DNA from 2 places in the Paenibacillus sp. W4I10 genome. Region 1 is predicted to be linked to the other one. Evidence: riboswitches for the same ligand, from Rfam matches in the RefSeq annotation. Region 1 holds a riboswitch; the other holds the start of a gene.
What was found. Region 1 has a riboswitch for cyclic di-AMP ahead of QF049_RS05585 (3D domain-containing protein). Riboswitches for the same ligand answer to the same signal wherever they lie in the genome.
Positions count from the first base shown of each region.

Region 2: linked by a shared signal. The riboswitch ahead of QF049_RS23270 (resuscitation-promoting factor) and the one ahead of QF049_RS05585 (3D domain-containing protein) in region 1 are both predicted to bind cyclic di-AMP.

Region 1 is NZ_JAUSXX010000001.1:1,209,529-1,214,736, forward strand. It holds gene QF049_RS05570 (M20 family metallopeptidase) at 1-429, opposite strand, end outside; gene QF049_RS05575 (ABC transporter substrate-binding protein/permease) at 613-2,076, shown strand; gene QF049_RS05580 (amino acid ABC transporter ATP-binding protein) at 2,063-2,785, shown strand; cyclic di-AMP (ydaO/yuaA leader) riboswitch at 3,004-3,200, shown strand; gene QF049_RS05585 (3D domain-containing protein) at 3,203-3,874, shown strand; gene QF049_RS05590 (polysaccharide deacetylase family protein) at 3,983-4,774, opposite strand; gene lpdD (prenylated flavin chaperone LpdD) at 4,929-5,208, shown strand, end outside.
Region 2 is NZ_JAUSXX010000001.1:5,151,797-5,157,004, forward strand. It holds gene rsmA (16S rRNA (adenine(1518)-N(6)/adenine(1519)-N(6))-dimethyltransferase RsmA) at 18-920, opposite strand; gene rnmV (ribonuclease M5) at 925-1,470, opposite strand; gene QF049_RS23270 (resuscitation-promoting factor) at 1,626-2,810, opposite strand; cyclic di-AMP (ydaO/yuaA leader) riboswitch at 3,084-3,337, opposite strand; gene QF049_RS23275 (TatD family hydrolase) at 3,579-4,349, opposite strand; gene QF049_RS23280 (HD domain-containing protein) at 4,682-5,208, opposite strand, start outside.

The DNA.
Region 1 (5,208 bases):
CAAACCTGCTTCTGCCATTGGAACTTTGGCACCACGTGTCTCTTCAGCGGGTGTGCCAAACACTTTAATCGTTCCACCTACTTCATCCAGAATGGATTTCAGCCCAACAGCAGCTCCAAGACTCATCATGCAGATCAGATGGTGTCCACAAGCGTGACCGATCTCCGGTAAGGCGTCATATTCACACAATAATGCAATGGTAGGGCCGGGTTTGGCGGCTGAATAGGTTCCGATAAAGGCTGTCTCCAGTCCAAGGATTGGAGCTTCTACAGTGAAACCGTGGTAGACCAGTTCTTCTTTCAAACGGGCAGAAGCGAGATACTCTTCATTTCCCAGTTCGGGGTTGGCACCGATATATGATGAAATGGCTTTAAAACGGGAAGCATATTGATCAATAACCGTCAGAATTTGTGATTTGTTAGCTGTCATTAGTAAACTCCTTATGCAAAAATGAAAATAATTCATTGATTATATCATGTTTGCTTCAATTTTTCAGAAACAAGTCAAGATTTGTAATGTCAAAATGCATTGCATAATCATGCATTGTACTTTATAATGACTCAGTCATCAACATGAGAAGCATACAAAGTATTGTAAGGGGAGAGAACAAGGTTGAAATTAATAAGTCGTTACACCATAATGCTGTTGACCTTTGTCGTTCTGCTGACAACTGCCGTTCCTGTGGCATTTGCAAGTGGAACTACAGATAATTCAAGCAGTAAAAAGCTGGTGCTCGGTACAAGTGCCGATTTTGCACCCTATGAATTCCATAAAGTGATTAATGGCAAAGATGAAATCGTCGGTTTTGATATTGAGATCGCCAAAGAGATTGCCAAAGATCTTGGCGCTGAGCTTGTGATTGAGGATATGGGCTTCGACGGTCTTCTGCCTTCATTGCAGAGCGGGCGTGTTGATCTGGTAATTTCAGGTATGACGCCGACGGATGAGCGGAAGAAAAGTATCGATTTTTCCGACACCTATTATAAATCAAAACAAGTGATTATGGTTCGCAATGTGGATAAAGACAAATATCCAACCATGGCAGAACTTGAAAATGCGAAAATTGGCGTTCAGAAAGGCTCCATTCAGGAAACGATCGGACAGAGTATTCCAGGAGCGAAGCTTACTGCGCTTGATAAAATCTCGGATATCGTGCTTCAACTGCAAACAAAACGCATTGACGCGGCAATCGTTGAAGATACCGTTGCTGCAGGTTATCTGGACGATATCATTGGACTTGCTGCTGCTGTTCCGGACGAAGAGCAAGCAGAAGCGGCAATCGGGATTCGCAAAGGTAATACCGAGCTGCTAGCTGCAGTAAATGGAACACTGGAGCGATTGAAAAGTGAAGATAAAATCAATCAGATGGTGACGGACGCCAGCCTCTTGATGGCGGATAAAGCGAACAAATCACAAAATATTTTCCAAGTATTCTGGGAATATAAAAGTTTCTATGCTACAGGTGTAGGATACACACTTCTGTTGTCTGCACTTGGGGTTATCTTCGGGGTAATTATTGGATTGATCATCTGTTTGTTCCGTTTGCATGACGCTGCAATCTTGCGCTGGATCGGTACTGCTTACGTTGAAGTGATCCGTGGCACACCGATGCTGGTACAATTGATGATTATTTACTATGGTTTTTCCCTGAGCTTTGGCATTAACTTCACTGCACTTCAGGCAGGTATCATTACACTTTCAATCAATAGTGGTGCCTATCTGGCGGAGATTTTCCGTGCGGGTATCCAAGGTGTGGATCGTGGTCAGTTGGAGGCAGCGCGTTCATTAGGTATGGGCAGAGGCGCCGCGATGCGTTATATCATATTGCCACAAGCCTTCAAAGCTGTATTACCAGCGATCGGTAATGAATTCATAACTATCATTAAAGAATCCTCCATTATCTCCGTTATCGGTATGGTGGATATTATGTATCAGGCAAGTGTAGTCAAAAACATTACGTACCAAGGATTGAGTCCATTTTTGATTGCAGCAGCCATCTACTTTGTAATGACGTTCATTTTGTCCAAGCTGCTGGGACGACTGGAAAGGAAGTTGAGTGCAAGTGATAGACGTTAGACAATTACACAAATCTTATGGTAATAACGATGTGCTTAAGGGCATTAACGTGACGATTGGCAAAGGTGAGGTTGTTGTGGTCATCGGCCCTTCCGGTTCAGGTAAAAGTACATTCTTGCGTTGTTTGAACCTGCTGGAAAAGCCTACCTCGGGAGAGATTGATTTTGAAGGCGTGTCAATCACGGACCCCAAACACAATATTAACGCAACTCGTGAGAAAATGGGCATGGTGTTTCAGCACTTCAACCTGTTCCCACACAAAACGGTAGAGCAAAACATCACGATTGCTCCGATTAAAGTGAAGAAACAATCCACTCAGGAAGCGGAGAAAATTGCCGCTGATCTGCTTAACACCGTGGGCTTGTACGATAAAAAAGATACATTCCCGAATCAGCTGTCCGGTGGACAGAAGCAGCGGATCGCCATTGCAAGAGCATTGGCCATGCAGCCGCATGTGATGCTGTTTGACGAGCCTACTTCGGCACTGGACCCCGAGATGGTCGGTGAAGTGCTGGATGTCATGAAACGTCTTGCAGAAGGCGGGATGACCATGGTCATCGTAACGCATGAGATGGGTTTTGCACGTGAAGTGGGAGACCGGATCCTGTTCATGGATGGCGGGGTTATTGTAGAAGAGGGAACACCAGATGAGGTGTTTGGAGCACCGAAAAATTCACGTACACGTGATTTTCTTGCCAAAGTACTCTAAATGAAGTAATTCAAATAGCGTTACTGACTTCGAGTCGGTAACGCTATTTTTTATGCGCATTAATCACTTAAAGATTCGAAATGTAACTTTTCTGTTACCAAATATAAAGAAGTCGGTTCGCCCAAATTTTCTGAATTATCCAGTATTCTTACAGTTGATGACATGCTAAAAACCATTTGGCAAGAATTACTACAAGTTCAGGTTACAAAATTGTGATATATTGAACTCTGCCGAAACTACCGGACAGGGAGTGCGGGGGATGTAACGATGCAGATTGTGCAGGGGGAAGAACTACAGCACACTGCTTGGGGTGAATTAGGGGTACATAACGTTTCAAATGTAATGAAGAACCTATAGGGTGGGCTCCTCATCCGAATCCGACAACTAACTTCGCAGGCATAATGAGGGAGGAAGACCATGATTAACAAGAAACGTATAGCCAAAACAGCAGTAGCATTATTGACAACAGCAATGCTCATTCAAGCCGTTCCGGCTCACGCCGATTCAGTTCATGTGGCCAAAGAAGGGGATACCTTCTACACCTTATCAAAACAATATGGAGTAGCAATGAACACGTTGGTTAAAGCAAACAACGACATTTCACCTTACAACATTTATGGTGGTTTGAAAATTACGATTCCCGGTAAGGCAAACAATGTAGCTGCCGCGGCGACGGAGAGCAAGACCCAAGCCAAAACAGTTACCACAGCGAGCTTGGACGTTAATGCAGATAACAAAGTGGTTCAGGCCTGGGGTAAAACATTCGATTACAGCAAAGCTGTGAACGTAAAAGCAACGGCATACTCTGCAGATCCGTCTGAAAATGGAGGCTGGGGTGCAGTCGATTATTTCGGAAATGACCTTGAACTGGGTACGATTGCAGTTGATCCAAGTGTAATTCCACTCGGAACCAAAGTACTGGTAACTGGTCACAGCCATCCAGGATTGCCAAAAAAAGCTTTTGTAGCCACAGCACGTGATGTGGGCGGTGCAATCAAGGGTCACCGGATTGATATCTTTATCCCGGGTAGCAAACAGTCTGTAAGCTCATTTGGTTTTCAGGATATCGAGCTGTACATTCTGAAGTAGAGAGAAAATAAAATTTAAAATGAATTCAAACAGGGTGTCTGCCAGTCGCTAATTCGCGATTGAACAGCACCCTTTTAATATTCTCATTTATTTGCTATCACGGTCATTCTAATCTTTGGCCTTTGGCAATCCCAGCATTTCGTCCAAGGTGACCAGTTCATATCCCCGATTACGCAATTCCTCAATGATTTCAGGCAAAGCCTCAATCGTACCGTTCAGATTTGATCCTACACCGCCTCCAGCATGTTGTAGAACGATGGAGCCAGGCTTCACGGCAGACAGGATGTTATCTTTCACCTGTTCCTTTGAAAGGCCTTTCCAGTCCAGGGAGTCTACGTTCCAGTTCACAATGCTATAGTGTTGTTTGGCAGCCCATCTCAGCTGTTCTTCATTAATGTCTCCATAAGGCGGCCGAATCATCTTGGGCGTATATCCCGCCAAACGTTGAATAATATCTCCGGTATGTAGAATTTGTTTACGAAAGGCATTCATCGACAGCTTACTGAATTCAGGATGATTGTAGCTGTGATTACCAACCATGTGCCCTTCCTTAACGATGCGTTTCACCAGATCCGGATGTTTCTCAGCACGACTACCCACGATGAAGAATGTAGCTCTGACATTGTATTTCTTCAATACATCCAGCACTTGGGGAGTAAATCGTGGATCAGGTACATCATCAAAAGTCAGTGCAACCTTCTTGGTTGAAGGACCATTGGTTTTGAACGTATCGGCATATTTTTGACGTAACTGTCCCAATGTCAGTTGTTTTTCTTCCGTAGAATCCGAACCTGATACTGATTCACTTGGCGGGCTTGAACCATCCCGTGATGAAACTGGAGCATGATATCCCCCGAGAAAAATAACGATAACCATCAGCATAATGAGGCGTACACGCATAATAACGGCCTCCTTTTCCAAAATGACGTTCTCCTTGGTATGCCCGGGGGTCTCATAAAATATGCGTAGTGTGAGAAGTTTCATTGCGGATTTAGCTTATGACAGCCATAATTCCTCCATATAAAACATATAGAAAAGGATAGGTGGATAGGATATGAGTACATATGATTTGAAATCCATACGTTTACAGGTGATTGAAGCAGGAGAGGATAAGGTTTTTCTCGTTACCGGAGGAAAGGCGCATATTGGTGCCGTAGCCACGTTCTACGTGGATCATGAGCGCGTCAGCGGGACGACGGTACATATTCCGGGGCATAAGGAACAAGAGCTGTGTGAGCGGCTTGCCCGAAAGGCTGCCCTGCAGCTGAAAGTAACCGTTACGGTGATCATGGGTATTCATTTTGATTCCATCACGCGGATGCAGATCGACGAAA
Region 2 (5,208 bases), 3.9 Mb from region 1:
TTTGGTTCATTCAAATTTTACAGCGCTGCACGTACCCCTGCTTCCCACATTACGGTGCTGAGTGTAGCGTACTCCTGCAGACTCAATGTCTCTCCGCGTCGAGACGGTTGAATACCTGCCTGCTCCAGCAGAATGTCTGCCTGTTCCCGGTTCTCCTTTGTGAAGAAGCGTGCCTTCAAGTTGTTTGAGATTGTTTTTCTCCGCTGGGCAAAAGAAGCCTGTACCACTTCGAAGTAGTGTGCTTCATCCGGAATCTCCACTGGCGGTTGCTCACGCACTTTCAGCTTAATAACAGCTGATTCCACATTAGGTTGCGGAATGAAGACTGTAGGAGGCACAATACACACAAGCTCCGGCATACTGTAGTACTGAACTGCGATGCTCAGACTGCCGTAGTCTTTTGATCCCGGTGCAGCAGCCATGCGTTCAGCCACTTCTTTTTGGATCATGACAACAATGCTGTCTACCGGCAGCTTCTCTTCCAACAGTTTCATCATGATTGGAGTCGTTACATAATAAGGCAGGTTAGCCACGACACTGACTTTGTCCACGGATGCAAAATCCGTATTAAACAACTCAGCCAGATCAAGCTTCAGCACGTCCCCATGATGAACACGTACATTCGAATAAGGCTGCATCACTTCTCCCAGGATGGGGATCAAGCGCTGATCAATCTCTACGGCTGTGACAGGACCGGCTACCCGAGCCAGCCGCTCTGTAAGGGCTCCAATACCCGGCCCGATCTCCAATGCGCCCTTGGACTCGTCCAAATCGGCCGCATTAACGATTTTATTCAGTATATTTTGATCGATCAGAAAGTTCTGACCCAGGCTTTTCTTAAATGAGAATCCGTGTCTTTGAATAATTTCTTTGGTTCGCTTGGGCGTTGCAATTTCTATCGTCTCTTCCATGTCCTTCATATGCTCACAACCCTTCACGTTCAATTTGCGCTAATGCTGTAGAGAACTCTTCCCGTGTAATCTGAAATACACTGAGACGTTTGTGGAACTGCTTACCGTTACAATATCCGATGCCCAGCAGATTGCCCATCTCCATGCGACGTGCAGCAGCCTGCGGATGCACAATAAGTCCTGCCGCTATCAGGTCCTCCCAATCGATCAGGCTCGGAGCACCTTCGTATGAAGTATGTACACGCGCCAGAGCATGACGGATCGCCTCTGGTGAGGCATTCTCCACTCCAATGTCTCCTTTGCGCGTTGCATCGGCTTCCGGAATGAAGGCATGTTTGCAGCCAGGGACCTTATTCGCAATAATTTTACGAATGCGTTCGCCAGCATGATCCGGATCTGTCAGTACAATGACTCCCCGTCTCTCCTGAGCAAGCGCAATCCGCTTCAGAATGCGTTGGTTGATGGCTGATCCACCTGTTTCTATTGTATCGGCTTCAACGGCCCGACGGATGGCTACCGTATCGTCACGGCCTTCCACCACAATGACTTCTTTTATCATGTTCCATTTCTTCCTTTCTAACGCAAAAAGAAGAGGAATATCCTCTTCTCTGCCAAACGGCGGGGGAGACTGAATTCAGACTCCTCCGCCGCATATTCCGCATGAATCATTCATGCAACTATTTTATAGCATTCCCATTTCAAAGTAAAACGATTTTAGTTCGCTTCCGGCTTCACCGGACCGATCACGTAGACCGTCTTGCCTTTCTTACGTCCAAAATTCAGGGCATGCTTCACACTGTCATAATACACATCAATTTTGTTGCCTTTAATGGCACCGCCTGTATCTTCCGCACGACGGAATCCCAGACCTTCGATATATACCCACCAGCCAATTGGAATGACTTTGGGATCAACCGCAATGGTGCGTCCTTCCGTTACACGAGTACCGGAAGCTGTTTTAGTTCCAATGCCAGGCTCTTCGGAAGAGTAGGCAGTCATGGATACATTTTTAAGTACTTTGGAGTATTTAAAAGAAGTCCCGGATACGGTAATTACTTTGCTGCCCGAGGCAGATGTTTTCTTCGAGTTCGTTGTTGTAGCCTTTTTGGTTGTTGAAGTCTGAGCTGATACGGTCTGAATCTCTGGTTCTTTCACGACCGGTTTTGCTTTGGTGCCGACAGCAATCACTTTATCTACACGATTATTCGCGACAGATTTGCCGACCATTTTTTTGGAGACCAATTCTCCATCCTGAAATACCTTTTCGATGTGCTGTACAAGTTTGCCTTCTTTGCCGTTCACAACGACACGGTTATCCCCTTTGTACAAGCTAGGGTCAGCCGTTTTAATTACTTTGTAAGCGATCGGATGTTCTACATCCACTGTACGCTTTGTTACGCGCACTACACGAATCTTCATATCCGCTTTGATCGAAGTTCCAAGCGCCGGATACACTTTATCATTACTTTCAACTTGAATACCTGATTTTTGAATTGCATCTTCTACCGATGAATCGGTTGTATACAGAGTCTTGGTGTCTCCGTCTGCCGTAATGTTAACTGGAACGGCCCGCTCAATAACGATTCGGTCTCCATCTGTAATCGCCCCATTCATGGACATGGATACCTTATCGTGAGGGCTGACTGTGATCGACTGCTCCTCCAGCATTTCCTGAAGCATTCCTGTACGAGTCTCTACCACCTGAGCTTTGCCATCAATAACCAGTGAAATTTGTTTCCCGGCCTGACCGTAAACGACTAACAAGATCATGATTGTAAGCGCAATTGAGAAAATCGCGATCAATGCCATTTGACGCATGTTCTCATGCTTCCACCGCAACGCGAAAGACTTACTGGATGATCGTGACTCATGGGTCTCTTCTGGTTGGAATGTGCCCACTTCTCCGTCCTCCTTCATAGCCTCGCCGTCTAAAGTAATGCATGATGTCTTTGACGTGACTATACCAAATTTTCTACAGAACACAGATTGGACCAACATAATCCGGTTCTGCACCATGAATCAATCTTCGCAACATGATGTCATCCTCCTGAATACCTACCGTATGATGACAATATTTCTTTTATTCAAAAACAAAAAAGCCAAAGAAAGAGTGTAAGAGGAACTCTTTCGTGGCTTCCGAATGATTTTGAATATCGGAAATTCATGCACGAGGTTGCCTCTCTTTTTCCGCTTGCGAGGTTAGCTGTCGGGTTCGGGCGAAAGAGAGCCGCCCTATCTTGGGTCACCCGCTCATGGCGGACGCCCTTGAATTCACCCCGAGACCCAAAGAAGAAATCAAATACGACTTCGCAGTTCCCTTCGCTGCTTTTGGGTCAGCGAACGTTGCGCATCGGCCAAATACACCGATGTTTAAGCCCTATTGGTTCCCCCGCTCTCCGTTAACGGAGACTCAGCGAGACTGATTCATGAAAGTAATGTTGTTTCATCGGAAAGTGTCCCTTTGTTCATCCCCCGAACATCTGTCCAATTTTCCGCACAACAATTCACTGAAAAGATGATATCCTGTTTTGATGCATGTTGTAAAGCGTTGATCAAGTACGTTTTTCTGAATATTTGGTTAAAATATTGTAATATTCTTGATTTATTTGGATCAAAGGGCAAATTACCTCCGCTTACCTGCCTTTTTCACCTCATTTGCTCGTTTTTTTAACGAATTCCAAATCGTTCCATGGCATTTTTGGTTGTTATTGCAGCAATTTCCTCCACCGAAATGCCTTTAATTTCCGCAGCAGCCTCTGCAACCAGACGTACATGCGCTGTCTCATTTCGCTTTCCACGATAAGGGTGAGGTGTCAAATATGGAGCATCTGTTTCAATGAAAAACCGGTCCATAGGAACCTTCGCCAGCACCTCTTTTGGCTGCTTTGCATTTTTGAATGTGATCGGTCCTCCGAAGGAGAGATGGAAGCCCATATCGAGACAACTTTTGGCTGTTTCCCAGCTGCCCGAGAACGAGTGCATCACACCACCAACTTCACCCGCTTTCTCTTCACGCAAAATTCTTATGATATCCTCATGTGCATCCCGATTATGGATGACAATCGGCATGTTTACTTCACGCGCCAAAGCAATTTGTTGTCGTAATACGCGATGCTGTATTTCTTTTGGTGAAGTATCCCAATGATAATCCAATCCAATCTCACCGATCGCAACCACTTTTTCATGTTTGCATAAAGATGCAATCCACTCCAAATCGCCCTCCTGCATTGTGATCGCATCTACGGGATGCCACCCTACAGCTGCATATATAAAGTCATATGTTTCAGCGAGTTTCATTGTGGTTGGAATTGTCTCCCGGTTAAAACCAATGTTGATCATGCGACCAACTCCTGCATCCACAGCACGCTGAATCATGTCCTCGCGGTCCTCGTCGAATTGTGGTGCATCCAGATGTGTATGTGTGTCGAACAGCATCATGTCTGTATCTCCCTTCATGTCGAAATAACGACTATCTTCTTTTTCAAAATCAAATTTGTAAAATTCAATAATTCAATGACTCATACATAAAACATTTTGGGTATCTGTGTATTACATCATTACGTTTGTTTCTTCACAACTACAATATATAGAAGATATACGGATATTCTGATCTATATATTGCTAATTGTGCTCATTCTTCCTGCTTGCATTTACAAAATTATGTCGATCTACATATACGCCCCATTAAAGCAGATTACTGTATCATGAAAAATAGCTCTTTTAGAAAGTGTTTTGATATCGAAATTCTTCATCGGATTATACCCACACGATTACAAGAAATAGGGGCGTATATGTGACGGTAATTCGTGAATAATCGCATCCACCTTGTTTTGCGGGTAATACAAATGATGTTTCCCTCGGTGAAGCCCACTGATGGAACGGACAATGTCAGATACTTCTGACAACTCACGTAAATTGTCCTGTCGATCCAGAAGAAGAATCTGCTTATCTGTAGATTCATCCGGACGAAACACATCATACGGATTATCCGAGGGAAAATCAATTTCAAGATCATATTCGGGATCGAGACCAGCCTGTACAAAAGCTTCCCGAATCTCTTCCATCATTGTCAAGTCGACCTGTTCAAGCTCTACATACTTATATAACTTGCGATCCATAAAACGTTCGCATAACTCACTTAGAACAGTATCGTCCTCCTTGCGCCACTGCGTAAATGCCGTCTGAATTAAGGCTTCATCCAACTGCAAATATTCATCTACGGATAATTCTCCTGCAAATAATTGAGGGAGTGGATCAATCATGAAGCGAAATTTAAAACCATGCTGTATGAGTGTTT